DNA from 4 places in the Streptosporangium sp. CA-135522 genome. Region 1 is predicted to be linked to each of the others. Evidence: riboswitches for the same ligand, from Rfam matches in the RefSeq annotation. Region 1 holds a riboswitch; each other region holds the start of a gene.
What was found. A riboswitch is a leader RNA that binds a small molecule or an ion and turns the genes downstream of it on or off. The one in region 1 is predicted to bind cyclic di-AMP.
Positions count from the first base shown of each region.

Region 1 (5,088 bases):
GCCGGACTGGACAGCACCGCGGTCAGGCTCAGCAGCCCCATGATCAGGCCCACCGCCTTCGGGTCGGCCGCCGAGGCGATCCCGGTGCGCCGCCGTAGCGGCTGCCAGGAGGTCGCCAGGTAGAGCAGGCAGGCTCCGCAGGCCGCGCCCAGGCCGCCGACGAGCGTGCCGTACAGCACGTCGTCGGCCTTGGCGTGGCCCAGCTCGTGCGCCACCACCAGCTCGACCTCGTCCGCGGGCGCCTTGAGCAACGTGTCGTAGACCACGATCCTGCGGGTCGCGCCGAGCCCGGAGACGTAGGCGTTGAGCGTGGTGGTCCGCCGGGAGGCGTCGGCGACGAGGACGTCTTCGACGGGCACGCCGTCCCGGGAGGCCATGGTGAGCAGGTCGTCGCGGAGTTGCCCGGCGGGCAGCGGCGTGAAGTCGTTGAAGAGCGGCTCGATCAGCACCGGGTAGGCGAAGGAGGCGACCATGGTCAGCGCGAACGCGCCGACGGCCGCGGGGATCCACCAGCGCCGGTAGCGGCGCGCCAGCGCGACCACCGCGAGCACCATGATCGCGATCAGCCCGGTCCTGATGCCGATGTTCTTGATCCGGTCGGCGCTCCAGGCCGGCCAGTCCTGGGTGGACAGGCCGAACTCGCGCAGGTGGATCTCCGACCACATGCCCAGCGGCCAGCGCAGGATCTCCACCGCCACCGACAGCACCAGGACGCCGAGCAGCACCCTCAGCCACCACGGCCCCCGCAGCCTGCCGACCAGCCGCGCGCCCAGCGGGGTGCTCACCAGGATCCCGGCCGCCACCAGGGTCAGGCCGAGCGAGAGGTAGGCGGGCGCGCTGAGCACGGCGTCGAAGCTCTCGGAACGGGCGATCTGGTCCGGGGTGAAGTCGCGGGCCGGGTCGGGGACGACGGGCGGCGCCGTGGGCGGCAGAGCCCGCCAGGGCGTGGTGAACGCCACGACCGCCAGCGTGACCGCTCCGAGGGCGGCCAGCGCCCATCCCGCCGCCCGGATGCCCGGGGGCGTACCGGTCGTGGTTCGCGTCATCCCAGTTCCCTTCGGAGGTGGTCCCGCCAGGCGGCGACGAGCTCCGCCTGCGACAGGCCCAGCGTGCTGCCGACATCGCTACCGTAAAGCCTCACCAGCGCCTTCTCGCCGAAGCGCTCCGCGATGTAGCGGCAGGCGAGCCAGGCCTCCTCGTAGGCTTGCGCCAGCCGAGGGACGCCGGGGGCGAAGTCGGCCGGCCCGGGAAGCCGGGTGGGCACGACGCCCGCGCGCACCTCCCGTGCGAGCTCGGCGGCGGCCTCGCGGACCCCTATCCCGGAGTCGCGGTATCCCACGTAGTCGGCGAACCCCTCCGACAGCCACATCGGCACCCTGCCGCCCCGGGTCGCGCCGGTGGCCACGTGGGTGAGCTCGTGGGCGATCACCACGTCCCGGCCGGTCTCGCTGAGCCTGGCGTAGCCCGACGGCAGGACGACCACCCGGTCGGCGGTGGCCATCGCGGCCAGCCCTCCGGTGCTCCCCGCGCCGGCGAGCGCCGCCGCCTCCGCGTCGGTGGCGGGAAAGAGGATCACCGCCCGGACCGGTCCCCAGATCCGCCCGACGGCACGGCGGGCGCGGTCGGCCCTCGACGCCAGATCCCGCAGGTTCGCCGGTGGGACGCGGTGGCCGATCACGATGGAGTGCTCGCCGCGGACGACGGTGGCGGCGCCGGGCCACGGGCCGCGCGGCTGCCGGGGCAGCGGCCCCGCCCCGGCGATCAGGCCGGCGCCCATCAGCGCCAGCATCCCGGTGAGCACGGCGCGACGCCCTCTCGGGACGGACATATGAGTCGATGCTACTCGACGGGCGTGGAGCGGCCCCGGTTCGGCCGGCATGGAGCGGCCCCGGTCATCCGTCGAGGATGGCCGGGGCCGGTTCCCTCCGTCAGCCTCCGGGGCGGACCGCTCCGGCGAAGGAGGACCTGTAGTACCCCTTCAGATTCACGATCCGGACCGTCTTGCCGCTGCTCGGCGAGTGGACCATCTTGCCCTTGCCGACGTACATGCCCACGTGGCCCTTGCCGTAGAAGAACAGCAGGTCACCGGGGCGCAGACGGCTCCAGGAGACCTTCTTCCTGACGGCGCGGTACTGGCTCTGCGTGATCCGGGGGAGAGACACGCCGGCCTTGCGCCACGCGTACTGGACAAGTCCGGAGCAGTCGAACGCGCCGGGACCGGTGGCTCCCCACCGGTACGGATCGCCGATCTGCTTCTTGGCCGCCACGACGGCCTTGCCGGCCCTCACCTTCTGCCGTGCGATCTTGCTCGTCCCGGCCTTCGCCTTGACCTTGGCCTTCGCCTTGGTCTTCGCGGTGCTTTCGGCCTGGACGGTGATCACGCTGTCCGCCGTCGCCTGTGCAGCCGTGGAGCTCAGCGCGACCGCCCCGGAGGAAGCGGTCAGGGTGAGGACGGCACCGCCGAAGGAAAGGCGGGCAAGGCGCGACAAACGGGGGTTATGCAGGGTGGTAGACAGGATTTCTCCTTGGGACTTCCACTGATGCCTACCGGGTTAGCTGACGGATTCGGGCGGGGAAGTCGCCCTACGGCATGACATATGCCGATTCACCCCTGGCCATGCTCTGAGGGCCCTTGGGTCCCCGGTTCCATGCCTCCTGGCTGCACGGATTCGGCAGGCCGCCGCGGTGGGGGTCAACCCCGCAGGGGAGCGGCGGCCAATTGGATTTCTCAGCGGAATGCCGGCCTGGAGGGCCGGCATTCGGAGCGGCGACATGGCGTGCCGCCGCGACGCCAGAAGGTACTCCGATCCTCAAATTCCGGCAAAGCAATGACAAGGAAATGAAGATCGGAAAGCGCTGTCCGTTCTTCCGTTACCCCAGCGTGATAGCCGGTTCCTTCAATCGAATATGACTCTCGTCACATTCCGTGAATGATCACCCGAAGAACACCTCTTCTGTAACATTCGTCACACTGAATTCGATCTTCAGTACCCTTCCGGCGCCCGGATCGTCGTGAGGGCCGGCCGAGAGGCGGCGGCCGTCCCGCGTCCGCGACGGTCCACGTCGCGGCCGGCCGTACGGTGGCGTCGTAGATCCGGCGGGTGGCCGGCGACTCGGCGCGCTCCGGGCTCGTCGAACCGGGTGATGGCGAGCTCGGCGAGACGGTGGCCGTCCTCGTCGAGCGCCAGTGCCCGGTTGTGCGCGGTGAGCCCGCGCACCGCGTGACCGAACCGGTCGTACTCGGCGACGGGCAGATGGCCGCCGGCCTGGATCAGCGTCATGCCCTCGACGCGGTGGGCCGTCGGCACGGTGTTGCCCGCGGCGTCCTTGGCCCAGGGCGTGTCGATCTCTCCAAGGGAACGGCTGCTTTTGCGTCAGATGTCACTTAACCCGAAAAAGCCCCAGGAAGGCAGATCCTCGCGAATACGCGGAGACCCTCACATGAGTACGCGGACGCCCCTCGAGCAGGCGGACGCCCGCACGTGAGTGCCCGGGTCCCTGCGAGAGCCTCGGTGAGGAATGCCCGATCGGACGCCGGAGATGGCCGCGTCCCGATTCCGGACCCCCGCCCCGAGATCGGCCGTCCGCCGGGACATCCGCTTCGGGCGTCCACCGGTTCAGGGGCGGACGGCTCCGACCAGACGGCCACCGTAGGAGGACAGGGGAACGACCTTGACGACGTCTCCCGTTTGGGGAGCGTGGACGATCTGGCCGTTGCCCGCGTAGAGGCCCACGTGGCCCAGGCCCGAGCTGAAGATCAGGTCCCCGGCCTGGAGATCACTCAGGGACACCTTGCGGCTGGCGCCCCAGCCCCACTGCTCCCAGGTCGTGCGAGGAAGGCTGACGCCGCCGCTGCGCCAGGAGGCCTGGACGAGGCCGGAGCAGTCCCAGCCGCCCGGGCCCGTGCCGCCGTACTGGTACGGCTTGCCGATCTGGGCGAAGGCGAAGTCCAGGGCGGCCTTGGCGTTGCCGGAGGCCGGGCCGTTGTACTTGATGCCGGCGCTGTTGGGGTCGCCGGTCCGGTAGGCACCGAGCTTGCGCAGCAGCTTGGTCTGGACCTTGACCATCTTGTCGGCCTTGGTCTTCTCCGCCGCCAGTTCGTCGCGCGTCGCGTCGGCCTCCGAGAGGGCGACCTTGGCCTTGTCGCGGTTGTCGCGCAGCGTCTTGTTCGCCGCGTCGAAGGCCTCCAGGGACTGGGCGCGGGAGGCGGACATCTGATCGACCATGGCCAGGCCGCTCAGCAGCGTGCCGAAGCTGGGCTGGCTGATCAGCCCCTCCCAGCTGCTCACTCCGCCGAGTTGGTAGGAGCTGACGGCCATCGTGACGAGCTCCTCGCGCAGCCCGGCGACCTTGGCGTTCTGACGGGCGAGGTCGCCGTTCAGCGTCTGGTACTTCTTGCGGGCCTTCTTCCACTTCTCGCTGGCCTGGTTGTATTTCTCGACGACTTTGTCAGCCTGGTCGTTGAGCTTGTCCAGCTTCTTCTTGGCCTGGGCGATGGTCGGCTTCGGCTCGGCGAAAGCGCTGCCGCCGACCGGCAGCAGCAACAGCGCGAAGGCCAGCCCTACGGCCATCGGCACCCGACCAAATCCAACCGGCATACCTGCCACGGCCACGGTGCCGCCTCCCCCAGTGCAAAGACCTGGGCGGAATAGTACAGAAGAAGTAAGGCTTAGCTCACCTTTTTGGCTGTTTTGCTCTCAGGCGCAGACGGCGATCGTGCAGATCTTCCCGGCCATTTTGCCGGCGTCCCGCAGCTGGTTGTCCCAGTCATGCTTGGCCGGCTTGGCGTACTCTCCCGCCCAGAGATAGATCAGCACGGCGCTGCCCTTGCGGACCACCACGCTCCGGTCGCCGCCGATGCCGGCCTTCCTGCCGTAGTAGACCTGACCGGAGACCTTCAGCGCGTCGTCTCCGAGCCCGGTCACGGGTGCGGAGGCGTAGCGGTAGCTGGAGCCGCTGTCGGTACGGGACGCGCATGCGGACAGGGCGGCGCGGACCTGGGTCATGGCCCGCTCCGCGTCGGCCTTCGAACCATACAGGAGCACCTGCTCGACCTTCATGAAGTCCGGCACACCCGTGAACGTCACC
Region 1 covers NZ_CP192026.1:3,039,795-3,044,882, reverse strand. Annotated here, with positions in the region: gene ACQPYK_RS14425 (M48 family metallopeptidase) at 1-1,046, opposite strand, end outside; gene ACQPYK_RS14420 (hypothetical protein) at 1,043-1,828, opposite strand; gene ACQPYK_RS14415 (C40 family peptidase) at 1,929-2,489, opposite strand; cyclic di-AMP (ydaO/yuaA leader) riboswitch at 2,527-2,685, opposite strand; gene ACQPYK_RS14410 (hypothetical protein) at 2,985-3,281, opposite strand; gene ACQPYK_RS14405 (NlpC/P60 family protein) at 3,618-4,571, opposite strand; gene ACQPYK_RS14400 (hypothetical protein) at 4,698-5,088, opposite strand, start outside.

Region 2 (5,088 bases), 4.6 Mb from region 1:
CCGTCCTTCACGATGGTGTCCTTGATCTTGTCGGCCGTGACGGCGATCGGGTCGAGGAGGAAGGCGGGGATGCCGGCGGTGCCGTTGTCGACCGTGGTGGAGGCGGCGGGCTTGTCGCCCCTGGCCACCGCCACGGCCAGCTCCGCGGACTTCTCCGCCTCGGCCCTGATGTTCAGGTAGATCGTCATGTACTGCTCGCCGGTGAGGATCCGCTGTACGGCGGCCAGCTCCGCGTCCTGCCCGGTGATCGGCGGGAGCTCCTTGTAGCCGGCCCGTTTCATCGCGGCGATGGCGCCGCCCGCCATGCCGTCGTTGGCCGACAGCACGCCGACGATGGTGTCGCGCCCGGTCTTGGTGATCGCCTGCTCCATCTGCTGCTGGGCCTTGTCCGGGCTCCAGTCGGGGGTGTCGAACTCCTGGGCCACCTTGACCTTGCCGTCCAGGACGTTGTGCGCACCCTTCTTGTAGTCGGCCGAGCTGGGATCGGTGGGAGAGCCGTTGATCATCACGATCTGGCCCTTGGCCACCGTGCCCTTGGCGGTGAGCGCGTCGAGCAGCGCCTGTCCCTGCATCTCGCCGACCCGGACGTTGTTGAACGAGACGAAGTAGTCGTAGCCGATGCCGGAGATCAGCCGGTCGTAGGCGATCACCGGGATCTTCTTCTGCTTGGCCTGATTGACCAGCGGCGCCACCGCCGCCGCGTCCACCGCGTCGAGCACCAGCACGTCCGCGCCCTGGGTCAGCGCGGCCTCCACCTGCTGCTGCTGCTTGGCGGCGTCCTGGTCGGCGTTGCTGTAGAGGAGCTTGCAGGCCGGGCACAGCTGCTTGACCTTGGCTTCGAAGAGGGGCCGGTCGAACGCCTCGTAGCGGGTGGTCTTCGACTCGGGGAGGAAGAGCGCGATCGTGGCCGCGTTCTCGCCCTCCTTGGCCTGGGGAGTGGTGGTAGCGGTCGAGCCGCCGCCGCAGGCGGCCGTCGCGAGCGCCACCGCCGTCAGCGGAATGGCCAGCCATCCTCGGTGCATCGCACATCGTCCTTTCGCGTACCGCCCCGAACGTGATTGGTAAGAAAGGTAGTTTACTATCAAGAGCGTTGGCTAGCCTTTTCGCAGGATCATCGGGATCACAAGAGGAGAGTGAAGGTGCGAGGCCAGCTCGGCAATCCACGGCTGCTGCGGGTGATGAACGAGCGGCGTCTTCTCGACCAGCTCCTCGAACACGGTCCGGCCTCGCGCGCCGACCTGGCCAAGGTCACCGGCCTGTCCAAACCCACCGTGTCGGCGGCGTTGGCCGGTCTGGAGGAAGACGGGCTGGTCCATCTGGTCGGCGAGGTCTCCGGCCGTCCGGGCCCGGTGACCTCGCTCTACGACATGAACGCCAGTGCCGTGCACGTCGCGGGCGTCGACATCGGCCGAGACTGGATCCGGGTGGCGGTGGCCGACCTCCGGGGCCGCTTCGTCGGCCGCCGTGACGGCCGCAACGACGCGCGAAGCGAGGACGACCTGGTCGCGCGGGTCCGGGACCTGGCCCAGGCGGCGGTGGCCGAGGCCGATCTCGAATGGGCTTCGGTCGCCTACGCGGTGGTCGGCAGCCCCGGCGTCTACGATCCCGACGCCGGTCGGCTGGACCTCGCCGCGAACCTGCCCGGCTGGGGCAGTCCCGGCCTGCTCGACCGGCTGCGTGCCGCGCTGGAGACGGACCTGGCGATAGAGAACGACATCAACCTGGCCGCCCTCGGCGAGCACGCCTACGGGGAGGGCAAGGAGAAGTCCCACTTCGCGCTGGTGTCCGTCGGCACCGGCGTCGGCATGGGCATCGTCATCAACGGCGAGCTCTACTCCGGGGCGCGCGGCGCCGCGGGAGAGGTCTCCTACCTGCCCGCGGCCGAGGATCTCGCCCCCGACCAGGAGACGCTGGAGCACGGGCTCACCGAGACCGTGGCCGGCGCGCTCGGCGTGGTGCGCGAGGCTCGGGCGGCGGGGCTCCGGCTGGCGACCGCCAAGGAGGTGTTCGCCGCGGCGGCGGCCGGGGACCCGGTCGCACTGGCCGTCGTCGAGGCCGAGGGGCGCCGGATCGGCGGGCTGGTCGTCGCGGTGGCCGCGGTCCTGGATCCGGAGGTGGTCGTGCTGACCGGTGGCGTCGGTCGCAATCTCGACCTGCTCGGCGACTCGATCGCCGGCCGGATCGCCGAGCTCGGACCGCTACGTCCCACCGTGGTGGCGAGCACCCTGGGCGACAGCGGGGTCCTGCTCGGCGCCGTCGCCCGTGCGCTGGCCCGTGCCTGGGACGTCATCTTCGCCGCACGCCAGGCCTGAACAGCGCGGGCGCGGACGGCCCCGAACGGGCGGCACTGAAGGGGGCGGCACTGATGGCGACCCCGAATGGGGCGCGAGGCGGGGCGCCGCGGGCGGGCGGACCCGCGGCGCCCCGCTGCTCAGGGGGCCTCAGGCGGTGGCCTGAAGCATCGGGGGAGCGGGTTCGGCCGCGACCTTGGCCCGCTGGACGGTGAGCTTGACGCCTGAACGGTCGGGGCGGACGGCGCCGGCGAAACTGCTGCGGCGCCAGGCGTCGAGCTTCTCCTCCTTGACCACGTCGCCGGTCTGCGGGGCGTGGACCATGTAGCCCGGTCTGGTGATCATGCCGACGTGGCCGAGACTGTGGAAGAAGACCAGGTCGCCGGGCTGGAGGTTCTTCCAGGGGACCTTCTTGGAGAAGGCTGCGTACTGGTCGTTGGTGACGCGGGGCAGGTGGATCCCGGCGGCGCCGTAGGCGCGGAGCATCAGGCCGGAGCAGTCGAAGCCGCCCTTGCCGGTGCCACCCCAGACGTAGGGCGTGCCGCGCTGGGCCATGGCCCACTTCACGGCCTTCTTCCAGGCGGGCAGGGGGGTCCGCTTGGCGATGATCTCCTTGAGCTTGGGACCGGTGAGCGTCACGATCTTGGGGGCGGGCGCGGGAACGGCATCGGGCGCGGAAGCGGGGGCGGGTGCGGGAACGGCATCGGGCGCGGAAGCGGGAACGGCATCGGGCGCCGGCGTGGAAACGGGGGCCGGAGCGGGAGCGTCGGCCAGGACGGCGGTCGAAGCGACGGCCGGCGTCGCGAACACGGCGGTGCCGGCGACGATCAGGGACAGGACGCGGGGGGAAAGTTTGCCGGACAGGATGGTTCCTTCCATAGGGCCGGCCGGGTTAGCTGTCGGGCTCGGGCGTGGAGGCCGCCCTACGGCGCGAGAAGCGCTGATTCGCCCCAAGGGATCCCGTGTAGGCGGCTCAGGACACGGCTTCGCCGGGCGAAGCGAGATGTCCTGGGCGGCCGTGGATCCCGGAAGTGGTTCCCCGGCTCCGCGCAGGCCGAAAGAGGGGACGACCTGGGCGGATTAGGCATCGGTTCGAATGCAGAGGACCATAACGAAAGTTCATTAAAGGGTCAATACGTCGCAAAAACGGACAAAACGATCAGAGGGTCCGAGTGAGGGGAAAGTGTCCGTCAGATGAGATGGGTGTTCGATTACCGAGACGGGCCGGTAAGGTGCCTGCATGGATTCGCGCAACATTCGCCTGGCAGTCATCCCCGGGGACGGGATCGGAGTCGAGGTCGTCGCCGAGGGCCTGAAGGTGCTCGAAGCGGTCGGCACGAAGGTGGAGACCACCACCTACGACCTCGGCGCCAAGCGCTACCACCAGACCGGTGAGGTCCTCTCCGACACGGCCCTTGACGAGCTGCGCGGATATGACGCGATCCTGCTCGGCGCGATCGGCGACCCCAGCGTTCCGCCGGGCATCCTGGAGCGCGACCTGCTGCTCAAGCTCCGCTTCGAGCTCGACCACTACGTCAACCTGCGCCCGGTCAGGCTCTTCCCCGGCGTCGAGACCCCGCTGGGCAAGGCCCGTCCCGAAGACATCGACATGGTCGTCGTCCGCGAGGGCACCGAGAGCCTCTACGCGGGCGCGGGCGGCGTGCTGCGCCGCGGCACCCCGCACGAGATCGCCACCCAGGAGTCGCTGAACACCGCCTTCGGCGTCGAGCGCGTCGTCCGCTACGCCTTCGACAAGGCGCTCGGCCGAGCCCGCAAGAAGCTGACGCTGGTCCACAAGACCAACGTGCTCACCTACGCCGGCGACCTCTGGGCCCGCACGTTCGATCGGGTCAGCCTGGAATATCCCGACGTCCAGACCGACTACTGCCACATCGACGCCGCCTCGATGTTCTTCGTCAGCCAGCCGGAGCGGTTCGACGTGATCGTCACCGACAACCTCTTCGGTGACATCCTCACCGACATCGGCGCCGCCGTCGCCGGTGGCATCGGCCTGGCGGCCAGTGGCAACATCAACCCCGACCGCACCGCGCCGAGCATGTTCGAGCCGGTCCACGGCAGTGCCCCCGACATCGCGGGCCAGGGCAAGGCCGACCCGACCGCGACGATCCTGTCGGTCGCCATGCTCCTGGACCACCTCGGCCTGTCCGCCGAGGCCGCCCGGGTCGAGCAGGCCGTCGCCGACGACCTGCTCGAGCGGCAGACCGGCTGGACCAGCCGCACCACCCACGAGATCGGTGACGACATCACCGCCCGAGTAGCCGGCTGACGAAGCCGCCTTCCCCCACCTCAGACGCGCCCGGCGGCTCACGTGAGCCGCCGGGCGCGTCTTCTTTTATCCCGGCACTGCCGGTTTCCGACATAGATGCAGTAGTTTCCCGTTACCTGGTCCATCGCAGAATGGACTCAGGTGCAGACCGCCACAAAGAGAAGGATCTCCGTCATGACCACCGCTCAGAAGCTCAGCTTCGACGTGCAGCTCTCCGACCACGCTCGCACCGCAGCCGAGCGTGAGCAGGTACTGGAGAGTCCCGGATTCGGACAGACCTTCACCGATCACATGATCTCGATCGACTACACTGAGGGGGAGGGCTGGCACGACGCGCGGCTCACGCCGTACGGCCCGCTGAGCCTGGACCCGGCCACCTCGGTCTTCCACTACGCCCAGGAGCTCTTCGAGGGGCTGAAGGCCTACCGTCAGGAGAGCGGCGCGATCGCGACCTTCCGGCCGTACTCCAACGCCGCCCGGTTCAACCTGTCGGCGGCGCGGATGGCCATG
Region 2 covers NZ_CP192026.1:8,694,322-8,699,409, reverse strand. Annotated here, with positions in the region: gene ACQPYK_RS41010 (sugar ABC transporter substrate-binding protein) at 1-1,022, opposite strand, end outside; gene ACQPYK_RS41005 (ROK family protein) at 1,140-2,312, shown strand; gene ACQPYK_RS41000 (C40 family peptidase) at 2,442-3,170, opposite strand; cyclic di-AMP (ydaO/yuaA leader) riboswitch at 3,158-3,388, opposite strand; gene ACQPYK_RS40995 (3-isopropylmalate dehydrogenase) at 3,532-4,578, shown strand; gene ACQPYK_RS40990 (branched-chain amino acid aminotransferase) at 4,753-5,088, shown strand, end outside.
Region 2: it holds a riboswitch for cyclic di-AMP, as region 1 does, so the genes downstream of both, ACQPYK_RS41000 (C40 family peptidase) here and ACQPYK_RS14415 (C40 family peptidase) in region 1, are expected to answer to the same signal.

Region 3 (5,088 bases), 620 kb from region 1:
CCGTGTCGAAGGAGGTCTTGATGGCCGGGTTGCTCTCGATGACGAGCTGGTTGTTCTTGTCGATGTAGGAGACGTTGCCGTTCTTCGGCGCCTCCTGCGACAGGATCACGTTGTAGAGCGTGTTCGGGCCGTCGAGGAACTTGGGATCGCCCTTGCCGGGGTTGGCGGCCTGGAACTTCTTGCCGACCTCCATGAACGCGTTCCAGTCCGGCCAGAGCTTGCCGACCTCCTCGCGGTCGGTGGGCAGGCCGGCCTTCTTGAACAGGTCCGTGCGGTAGCACATGGTCATGCCGCCGATGTCGGTGCCGAGCGCGAACAGCTTGTCGTCGGCGTTGATGCCGTTGTCCCACTTCGCCGCGGGGAAGTCCGCCTTGCGGCTGTCCAGGCCGTACGCGCCGAGGTCGGTGAAGAACTGCGGACGCGCCTTCATGAGACCCATCGCGCCTTCGTCCAGGGCGATGATGTCGGCCGCGCCGCTTCCGGCCTGCAGACGCTGCAGCAGCTGGGGCAGGTAGACGTCCTCGAAGCGGTCGGTGAGGTTCTGGTACTTCACCTGGATGTTCGGATGCGCGGCGTTCCACGTCTCCACGGCCTTGTCATAGCCGAAGTTCTCGCCACCGCCGAAGGTGTGCACGGTGATGGTCACCGGCTCGGCGGCCGGCGCGGAGGAGCCGCCGCCGGTCGCCGGCTTGGCGGGTTCACTCGAACCGCAGGAAGTGATCGCCAGGGCGGTGGCCGCCATCACCGCGACCGCGGCGAGCTTGCCATGCCGCTTGTTGTTCAACATTCCGGACCCCTCTCAGGTGGTCGCCCGAATCGATGGGAGGTGGCGTCGCGGATCGGTCCCCGACAAACGCGTCCGCGACGGGTTGTCCCTCAACGTGTTTTGGGAGCGCTCCCACGAAGAGTGGACGATAGGCATCCGGGACGTCAATATGCCGAAACTCAACCGTTACATCCCACCCTTTATGTGGGGACGAATAGTTATATAAGTCGACAAATCACCCAGAGGTGTGTTTGGGAGCGCTCCCATCGCAGGGGGATGCAACCGGACATTCCTTACGGCGAGGTCGTCGTTCGAGTGGACCGGGCACCGCGAAGGGCCGGCGAGCCGTGGGGGCGGGGTGCCGAGAGGCCGCGGGGGCACGGGGAGGGGGCCTGCCGGGGAGGACCGTGAGACGCGGCCGGGTGAGGACCGTGAGACGCGACTGGGGGAGGGAGGCGAGAGCGCGAGCAGGGGGCGGACGCCGAAAGGGCCCGGCTCTGATGAGCCGGGCCCTTTTTCGTGCTCCGTGCCGAGGGGGCGGCCGGTGCGTGCCGATGGATCGGCGGTGCGTGCCGAGGGGGCGGCCGGTGCGCGCCGATGGATCGGCGGTGTTGCGCGCCGGTGGATCAGCCGGCGTAGACCGGGTAGCCGTAGCCGACGACCTGGGACTTGGGCCGGACGCGCTGCTCGACCCGGCCGTTGCCGGTGTTGCCCTCGATCGTGCTGATCGTGCCGTCGCCGTTGTCCTTCTTCACGAAGCCGACGTGGTCGATCCCGCTGATGCTCTTGCCACCGTTCCAGTCGAAGTAGACGACGGCGCCGGGCTTGGCGGCGTTGCCCCAGTGGTCGTTGTTCTTGAACCACCGGGCGTGGGCGACGGTGTAGGCGTCCCAGCCCATGGTGGGACGGATGCCGGCCTGCTCGCCGACCCAGGAGACGAACATCGCGCACCAGGGGGCGTTGGCGTAGGCCCGCACGTTGCCGCCGTCACGGGCGACGGTCTCCCGGGCGCGGGGGGAGGAGACGTACCAGGACTGGAACTTCGTCCCGCCGCCCTGGGCGTTCTCGGAGACGCCGACCTGCTTGGCGGCGATGCGCAGGACCTGCGCGGCCGTGACCTTGGGCAGGCGCGCGGCCTTGGCCTGGAGAGGGGTCTCGGTGGTCTTGGAGATCTCCACCTGGGGGATGGCGACGGGGAGCTGTCCCGGAGTGTCCGCCAGGGCGGCGGGGACTGCGGCGATGCTGCCACCCAGGGCGATGGAAGCGCCCAGAACGATGCGGGTCAGGTGACGGGTCTTGGGGGTGAGGCGGTTCTTGGCCATGCGGGGGTGTGACTCCTTGCTTCGCTTCTCATTCCGCCTACCGGGTTAGCTGACGGGTTCGGGCTGGGAAGTGCCCTACGGCGCGCAAAGGCGCCGATTCACCCCAAGAACGTGGTTCCCCGGTTCCGCGACTCGCGGATTCGGCGGCCGTGCTCACCGGGCGGAGTGATCCACTCCGATGCGACACGGTCGGGCAATGTGTTGGTAACGCGTAGACCTGCAAAGACCTAGGCGTTCACCAGGAATGACTAGAAGCTACGTGAAACGGACAAACGATTACAAGTGGGACACATTGCCTTGGCTTGGGAATGCGTCCGAATCGAGGGGGAAGACTTGGTCTTTCCCAAGATCACTCCGCTCGCTCCCGGCGTCCGGGAGGAGACCGGAAACGCCGAGGCGCACGGCCTTTCCGCGAGGAGACGAGGGAAAAGTGCGCCGCCCGACTCCCTCCTCGTCCCCCGGTGTTCGTCATCAACGTAGATCTTTTCCCCAAGAGGGGTTTTACCTGCGAAAACGCTCGCTTCGATCAGTGTTTCGTCGCGGACCAGGCATGGATCAGCGGCAGCAGCACCCGGTCGACCGTCTCCTCGGCGAAGGCCTCGTCGAGCGGCTTTCCGAGGATGAGCAGCCGATGCCAGACCAGGGCCTCGGTGACCCTCCTGATCTCGCCGGGCTCGATCCTTTCCGGTAGTTCGCCCCGCTCGCGGGCGCGGTCGAGCAGCGGGGTGGTGCCGGTGATGTCGGGGCGGGGCACGTGCTCGCGCAGGGCGGCCGCCAGGTCGGGCGTGGTGAGCAGTGCGGGCAGCAGCCCGAAGACGAGGCTGTGCCTTTGCTCCAGGGTCCGGCAGAACCCGGCCACCACCGCCGTCAGGTCGCCGCGCATCGACCCGGTGTCGGGCGGCGGCGCGACGTCGATCTCCAGATGGTTGCAGACCAGGTCGACGACCAGCGCTTCCTTGCCCGGCCAGCGGCGGTAGATCGTGGCCTTGCTCGCGCTGGCGCGCTTGGCGATCTGGTCGACGGACATGCGGTCGAACCCGACTTCGGAGAGCAGTTCCATGGTCGCGTCGAGAATCGCCCGCTCCCGGCTGGGATCGAGACGCAAGGTGCCTCCGATGGGCTACGAGTGCCGTGTGATCGTCTTGAATCGTACGCCCGTGAGCTCCTCCGAGGTCTCCCACAGCCGCCGGGCCACATCCTCCTCCAGTGCCTTGGGGGAAGGGGTCAGCGTCTTCGGGCCCGGACCGATGAACTGGCCGCCGGTCACCTCGGTGGAGGTGGCGGCGTAGAGGGAGGGGATCGCGCCCTTGAGCGGAGGCTGCAGCGCCAAACGCATGAGGGCGTTGACCGGCCTGGTGAGCACGCCCAGCTTCATGATGCCGGTGGCCGTCGCACCGGGATGAGTGGCCACGCTGAGCAGCCGCCCCTCCGCTCTGCGCTGCAGCTCCAGCGTGAACAGCAGGTTGGCGAGCTTCGACCTGCCGTAGGCCGAGAACCGCCCGTAGCGGCGTTCGAGGCCCAGGTCGCCGAAGTCGATCCGGCCCAGGCCGTGCGCGTCGCTGGAGACCGTGACCACCCGGGCGCTCGGCCGGGCGAGCAGGTGCGGCAGCAGCAGCCCGGTCAGGGCGAAGTGACCCAGGTGGTTGGTGCCGAACTGCATCTCGAACCCGTCGGCGGTGGTCCGCCGAGGGATCATGCCGACTCCCGCGTTGTTGACCAGTATGTCGAGGGGCCCGTCGAAGGCGGAGGCGAACGCCCGCACCGAGCTCAGATCGGCCAGGTCCAGCCGTCTCCACTCGATTCGCGCGTCCGCGACCCGCAGGCGGATCGCGGACGTCGCCGCCTCTCCCCTGGCCCGATCCCGTGTGGCCACGATGACCCGCGCACCGTGCCCGGCCAGGTGCAGCGCGGTCGGGAGTCCGATGCCGCCACCGGCGCCGGTGACCACCGCGGTGGTGCCGGTCAGGTCGGGGATGTCGTCCGGGGTCCACATGGCTCGCTCCTCTGAGGCGTGAGGCAAGGTGTACGAAACCGTTCCGTACACCACGGTAGATCGTCCTGGATCAGATGCGCAAGTGGGCGTATTCGGGTGTTCACCCACAGTTCCCGGGCGTGTAAGACATCCCGGTTACGGTGAGGCAGTCGTGAACGGGTCATCGCCCGGCGTGGAGCACGGTCGAGACCACGCGCGGGAGCAGGGTTCGGCCGTTGCCTGGGTGGAGTCCCCGCTGCAGATGCTCTGCGCCGTGGAAGCCCACCACGCCGGGCTGCTCGGCCCACGTGCCCGAGTGGTGCCCCGAGCGGGCCTGCGTCCGCTCCTGATCACCCGCCGTGAGATCTCCCGGCTCGGCCCGCCCGGCGGGCTGGAGCTGGCCGCTCCCGAGCCTGAGATGCCCAGGCCCCGCCGGGGCACGACCTGGGCGGTCGGCGACGCCTTCTCCGGCAAGGTGCAGTTCGGCTGGCTGACCGCCCTGCCGGGCCGCATCGTGATCGTCGACGACGGCCTGGCCACCATCAGGCTCCTGGAACTGCTCACCGGACAGGTCTTCACACCGCTGCTGCGGGCTCGCGCGAGCGCCTCCGGCCCACTGCGGGCCGGGCTCAGGCGCGCGCTGGGGACGGCCGCCGGCCTGCGACTGCGCGCCGCCGCCCGCTCCGGCCGCCTGTCGATCTTCACGGCGTTGCCCGTCCCCGCCGAGCTGGCGCGGGCCGTACGGGACGGGGGCACGGAGCTGATCACCCACGACTTCGCCTGGCTGCGCTCGCAGCCCCTGCGCAGGCCGCGTCCGCAGGAGCGCACCGTCGTGCTCGGCACCTCGCTGGTCCGCAACGGCCTGATCCACCGCGAGCGCTACTTCACCTGGCTGGCCGGACTCGGCTCGTCCGAGCCGGTGGCCTACTTCCCGCACCGCCGGGAGGATCCCCATGATCTCGACCGGGTCAGGCGACAGCCCGGGATCACCGTCTACGACGGCGGGATCCCGGCCGAGATGACCCTGC
Region 3 covers NZ_CP192026.1:3,661,759-3,666,846, forward strand. Annotated here, with positions in the region: gene ACQPYK_RS17255 (ABC transporter substrate-binding protein) at 1-787, opposite strand, end outside; gene ACQPYK_RS17260 (CHAP domain-containing protein) at 1,393-2,088, opposite strand; cyclic di-AMP (ydaO/yuaA leader) riboswitch at 2,109-2,244, opposite strand; gene ACQPYK_RS17265 (TetR/AcrR family transcriptional regulator) at 2,615-3,193, opposite strand; gene ACQPYK_RS17270 (oxidoreductase) at 3,209-4,081, opposite strand; gene ACQPYK_RS17275 (hypothetical protein) at 4,233-5,088, shown strand, end outside.
Region 3: it holds a riboswitch for cyclic di-AMP, as region 1 does, so the genes downstream of both, ACQPYK_RS17260 (CHAP domain-containing protein) here and ACQPYK_RS14415 (C40 family peptidase) in region 1, are expected to answer to the same signal.

Region 4 (5,088 bases), 5.0 Mb from region 1:
CCGGTTTCCGCGCCGTAGGATGAACGGGCATCGATCGGACCCGCGATCGATTGCTCACGGCAGTGTGGAATCCACTTTGTCTGCCGTTCCATTGCTGCCCGGCTTTCTGGGCATTCTTCAGTGAGGGAGCTCCAAGCCGGCATCTTTCAGCGGTTTGGGGGTCGGAATCCCCTCGACCGAGAAGAGGCCTTTGCCGGCTCCGGCCGGAATCCTAGACATCGGCGACGGCCGTGCCGGTCACGACGTCGTGGAACGGGCCGACGGCCTTCGCCGCCGCACCCTTGATCCTCATGCGGTGGGAACCGATGAGCTGATCTCCCGTTGGCCGGTTCGTTCTCATGTTCCTTCGCGCCTCATGATCCACTGCGGAAGGTGGACGCGGGCCCGCTGCAGCGGTGGTGGAGTCTCTGCCTCGCCGACGATCACGAAGTCGTGTCTCCTGTAGAACTCGACCGCGGAGGTGTTTTTCGCCACGTGCAAGCTCACGGGCGCCACGGGAGGGATGTCGTTCAGAACCGTGCTGAGCAGCCGGTTCCCGTTTCCGTAACCCATTCGGCTGAACATGACGTACAAGCCGCTGAGCTCCATCCCGGAACTGTCGGGTGAGATCTCGGCGAACCCGATGATCCGGTTGTTGGATCGGGCCACGTACAGGCCGTCGCTGCCGGCGTCGGCCTTTCTGCTCCATTCGAGGATCTTGCGGGGCGTGAGGTCGTGTCTGACGAACTCGGAGAGAGCGCTGACGTCCATCCCCGGGACCTCGGCGTAGGTGGACTGAAAAGAGGATCGGTGGGCCTGGAGGATGCCCACTCCGTCGCCCGGCCTTGCCCGGTCTATCCGCACCGAGGGCCAGGCGACGTTACCGGTGGTCGTGCTCGGGTGGCGCAGGAACCTCTCGGCGGCGCCGAAGATGCCCCTGCCGGGCCTGACGGGAATCCTAGACATCGGCGACGACCCCGTTGAGCGCGATGCCGCGGATCGGGCCGCTCGCCTTCGCCGCCACGCAGGCGACCGGCGGCGAGATGAGCGGCGGATCCGTCCGACGCGTGGCCGGCTCCCGCGGGGCCGGCCGCGCCGACGCCACGAGACGAGGCGGGCGGGCGCGTTGTGACGAGTCCGATCGGACGAACCGTGATCTTGCCATACGCCATGCCCGTTCTTGATCGTTCTGTCGGTGAGAAGACAGGTTCGCACGAACTGCCCGTGGCGTACAACTGATCACAGCAGCGCCGGAAACGAGGCCGGGGCACGGGGGAAGGGGCGGGTCAGAACATCGAGATGTGGACGTGGTCGAAGTGGTTGGCGGTGACGCCGCCGCGGTCGGACATGGCGCGCCAGCCGGTGCCGGAGTTGATGCGCTGGCGCCAGATCACGTACTTGACGCCTAGGTTGGCCCTGTTCTTGAGAGCCCAGGCGGCGATCTCCTCGCCGAGCTTGACGTGGTCCGCCGAGGGTGTCGAGCCGCCGGTGCTCATCATGAAGTCGCAGGCGCGGCCGAGCGGGTGTTCGCCGCCGTCGTTCTCGGAGCGGTAGCAACCGATCTCGTACGGCAGGGCGAAGCGCTTCTCGATCGCCTCGCGCATGATCCGGGTGCGGTCGGTGATGTTGTCGGCGCCTGCGGGGAGCTGGGGCGCCCAGCTGCCGTCGGAGCGTCGGCCGGAGCCCGTGGGGGCGAGCGCGTCGAGCTTCTCCTCGATGGCGTCGATCACCTTCTCGGCGTCTTCGCGCTGGGCCTCCACCACCCCGGCCTCCTCGCCGATCTGCTCGGTGAGCAGGGCCGCCTTCTCCGCCGCCTGCTTCTTCAGATCGCGGCTTTGGGCGAAGACCTGTAGCTGGCTGCTCTGCTGGGCGGTGAGCTGCTCCATGATCGCGGCGCCGCCCATGTTGGTGGAGAACAGCATCGAGGGCAGGGTGGTGAAATCGCTCTGGTAGCGGAGCCGGGCGATGGAGTCGACCTGCTTTTCGGCTTCGGTGTAGGCCTCCTCGGCCTTGCGCAGGTCCGCCCGGGCGGCCGTCTCGGCGGCCTGGGCCTTCTTGAGGGACGCGCGCTTGGCCGCGTAGGCCTCGATGAGCCCGTCGACCTTCTTGTTCAGCTTGGCCAGTTCTGCGCGGAGCCGGGACTCGTCCGGCTTGGGGGTCGCGTTACCCACGGTCGCCGTGCCGAAGGTGAACGCAAGGACCGAAACCATGGAAACGGCCAAAGCCGTATGGCGACGGAACGCGGGGGACAGAGCCGCCACGACTCTCCTCTCCTACCGCCTACCGGGTTAGCTGACGGGTTCGGGCTGGAGGAAGCCCTTCCACCGAAGTGGTTCACCCCAAATGCGATGGGTCCCCGGCTCCCGGGCGATGCGCCCGGAATTAGGCATATCGGACATTAGGTCCGATGTGTGAGGATGGTAGTGGTAAACCCTGAGTAACGCGACCCCAATCTGATGCTAATCAGTGATCAGTTTGTGACAACAGATCGCAAAAGATGTGCCGTCTCCTCGGGGAGGACGTCGTTCACGAACGCCCCCATGCCCGACTCCGATCCGGCGAGATATTTCAGCTTGCCCGGCGCCCGGCGGACACTGAACAGCTCCAGGTGTGCGTAGGAAAGGTCGCGACCGGCGTTCACCGGCGCCTGATGCCAGCCCGCGACGTACGGCATGGCCACGCCGAACAGGCCGTCCAGCCGGCGGAGCACGTCCGTGTAGAGCGGTCCGAACGCCGCGCGCTCGGCGGCCTCCAGTCCGCCCAGGTCGGGGACCTGGCGGTGGGGGTAGATGTGGATCTCCACCGGCCAGCGTGCCGCGGCGGGGACGAAGGCCGTCCAGTGCTCGTTGGAGGCGATCACGCGGACCCCCGCCTCGCGCTCGGCGGCGAGCACGTCGGCGAACAGGTTGCGGCCCGTTCGTTCCCGGTGCCGTTCGGCCGCGCCGAGAGACAGCTTGGTGCGCGGGGTCACGTAGGGGTAGGCGTAGATCTGGCCGTGCGGGTGGGTCAGCGTGATGCCGATCTCCGCTCCCCGGTTCTCGAAACAGAACACCTGCTCCACACCGGGCATCGCCGACAGCTCCGCCGTACGGTCGATCCAGGCCTCCATGACCAGCTCGACCTGGTCGGCGGAGAGCTCGGAGAAGGAGGAGTCGTGGTCGGAGGTGAAGCAGACCACCTCGCACCGGCCGATCCCCGGGCGGACCTCGCTCAGCCCGCCGACCTGGGAGTATTCGCCCAGCTGAGCGGAGAAGGACGGGAAGCGGTTTTCGAAGACGACGACGTCGTAGGCCGGTGAGGGGATCTCGGTCGAGTGGCCGGGGGTCGACGGGCATAGCGGGCACTCGCTGGCCGGGGGGAGGAAGGTGCGGCCCTGGCGGTGGCCGGCCACCGCGATCCACTCCTCGGTCAGCGGGTCGTAGCGCAGCTCGGAGGCCGCGGGGCGGGGCGGCAGCTCGCGCTCGTCGATCGTGCTGCGGTCGGCGTCGTCACGCCGGTCGAAGTAGAGCAGCTCGCGGCCGTCGGCCAGGTGGGTGATCGTGCGTTTCATCGGCTCAGCGCCTCGCTCTCCGGCTGCGGCTCGGTGATGATCAGCTCGCCCACCTGTGCGGTGAGCTCGTCGCGGGCCTCGTCCGACAGGCCGGAGTCGGTGATCACGACGTGGGCCTGGGCCAGCTCGGCGATCGTGCTGATCCCCACCGTCCCCCACTTGGTGTGGTCGGCGGGCACCACGAGGCGGTGCGCGGAGGCGACCAGCTCGCGGTCGGTCTCCGCCTCCAGCAGGTTCGGCGTGGTGAACCCGGCGCGGGCGTTCATCCCGTGCACGCCGAGGAACAGGGTGTCCACGTGGAGCCTGCGGATCGCCGCCACGGCCACCGGGCCGACCAGCGCGTCCGAGGGAGTGCGGACGCCGCCGGTCAGCACGACGGTGCGGTCCGTGCGGGGAGAACGGTGAAAGACGTCGGCGATCCGGATCGAGTTGGTGATCACGGTCAGGTCGGGCACGTCGATCACGAAGTGGGCCAGCGTCCAGGTCGTCGTCCCGGCGGACAGGGCGATCGCCGTGCCGGGCCGGACGAGCGCCGCGGCGTGCTGGGCGATCGCCTCCTTCTCCGCCTGCTGACGCATCGACTTGGCGGCGAATCCGGGCTCCTCCGTCGAGCCGGGTCCGGCGGCGGTGGCCCCGCCGTGCACCTTTTCCACCAGCCCGCGCTCGGCGAGCACCTCCAGATCCCTGCGAATCGTCATGTCGGATACGCCGAGCTCACGTACGAGGTCGGCGACCCTGACCCCACCACTGCTGCGCACCCGCTCCAAAATCGCCTGCTGCCGTTGTTGGGCGAGCATTGATCCACTCCTTAATCAAACAGATTCCACCAAATTATCACAGAGAGGCCAGGTGATCGGTGTTGAATCCTGGTGAATAGTCGCTCACAGGCGCTCAAGCTCGGCATGGATGTTCGCCCTGGCCGGAGCCTCCAGGTCGGCGATGCGGAAGATCACCGGTAGGTCGAGCAGCGAGCGGAGTACGGCCTCCCGGCCGCGCCGGAAGGCGTCGTCCGGCACGAAGGAGTACTCCTGGCGCACGGCCGCCGCGTAGGCCGCGTAGACCTCGGGCGGAGCGGCCAGGATCGCCAGGTCGGCGTCGCAGAGTACGGCGCCGTCCGCGTCGTCGGGCGCGGGGTCGTGTGTGAGGGTGAGCCTGACCAGCCGGGCCACGGTGGCCACCGCGTCGGCGGACAGCCCCATCTCGGGCAGCGCGCGCTCGGCCAGCCGGGCGCTGCGCTCCTCGTTGTCGCCGCGCCGCGGGTCGTAGACGGCGTCGTGGAACCAGGCTGCGAGCCGTACGAGGTCGGGGTCGGCCGCGCTCCCGGCCAGCGTGTCGACATGGTTCAGCACGGCCTCCAGATGGTCGGTCGTGTGATACCTGCGGTGCGGCTCGCCGTACCGGGCGATCAGCTCCCTGCCGAGGCTCTCGGCCTCGGGCCCTGTCAGGGACCGCCAGCGGTCCATCAGTTTCGCGCTCATGCGGGGAGCCTAGGAGCACGGCCGGTGACCGTGTTCACCACCCCGCGAGCGGGAGCGCCGGAGACGGCGGCCCGCTAGCTG
Region 4 covers NZ_CP192026.1:7,991,662-7,996,749, reverse strand. Annotated here, with positions in the region: gene ACQPYK_RS37730 (hypothetical protein) at 212-340, opposite strand; gene ACQPYK_RS37725 (GNAT family N-acetyltransferase) at 337-945, opposite strand; gene ACQPYK_RS37720 (coiled-coil domain-containing protein) at 1,266-2,189, opposite strand; cyclic di-AMP (ydaO/yuaA leader) riboswitch at 2,243-2,378, opposite strand; gene galT (galactose-1-phosphate uridylyltransferase) at 2,450-3,529, opposite strand; gene ACQPYK_RS37710 (DeoR/GlpR family DNA-binding transcription regulator) at 3,526-4,326, opposite strand; gene ACQPYK_RS37705 (HD domain-containing protein) at 4,411-5,007, opposite strand; gene ACQPYK_RS37700 (TIGR03086 family metal-binding protein) at 5,082-5,088, opposite strand, start outside.
Region 4: it holds a riboswitch for cyclic di-AMP, as region 1 does, so the genes downstream of both, ACQPYK_RS37720 (coiled-coil domain-containing protein) here and ACQPYK_RS14415 (C40 family peptidase) in region 1, are expected to answer to the same signal.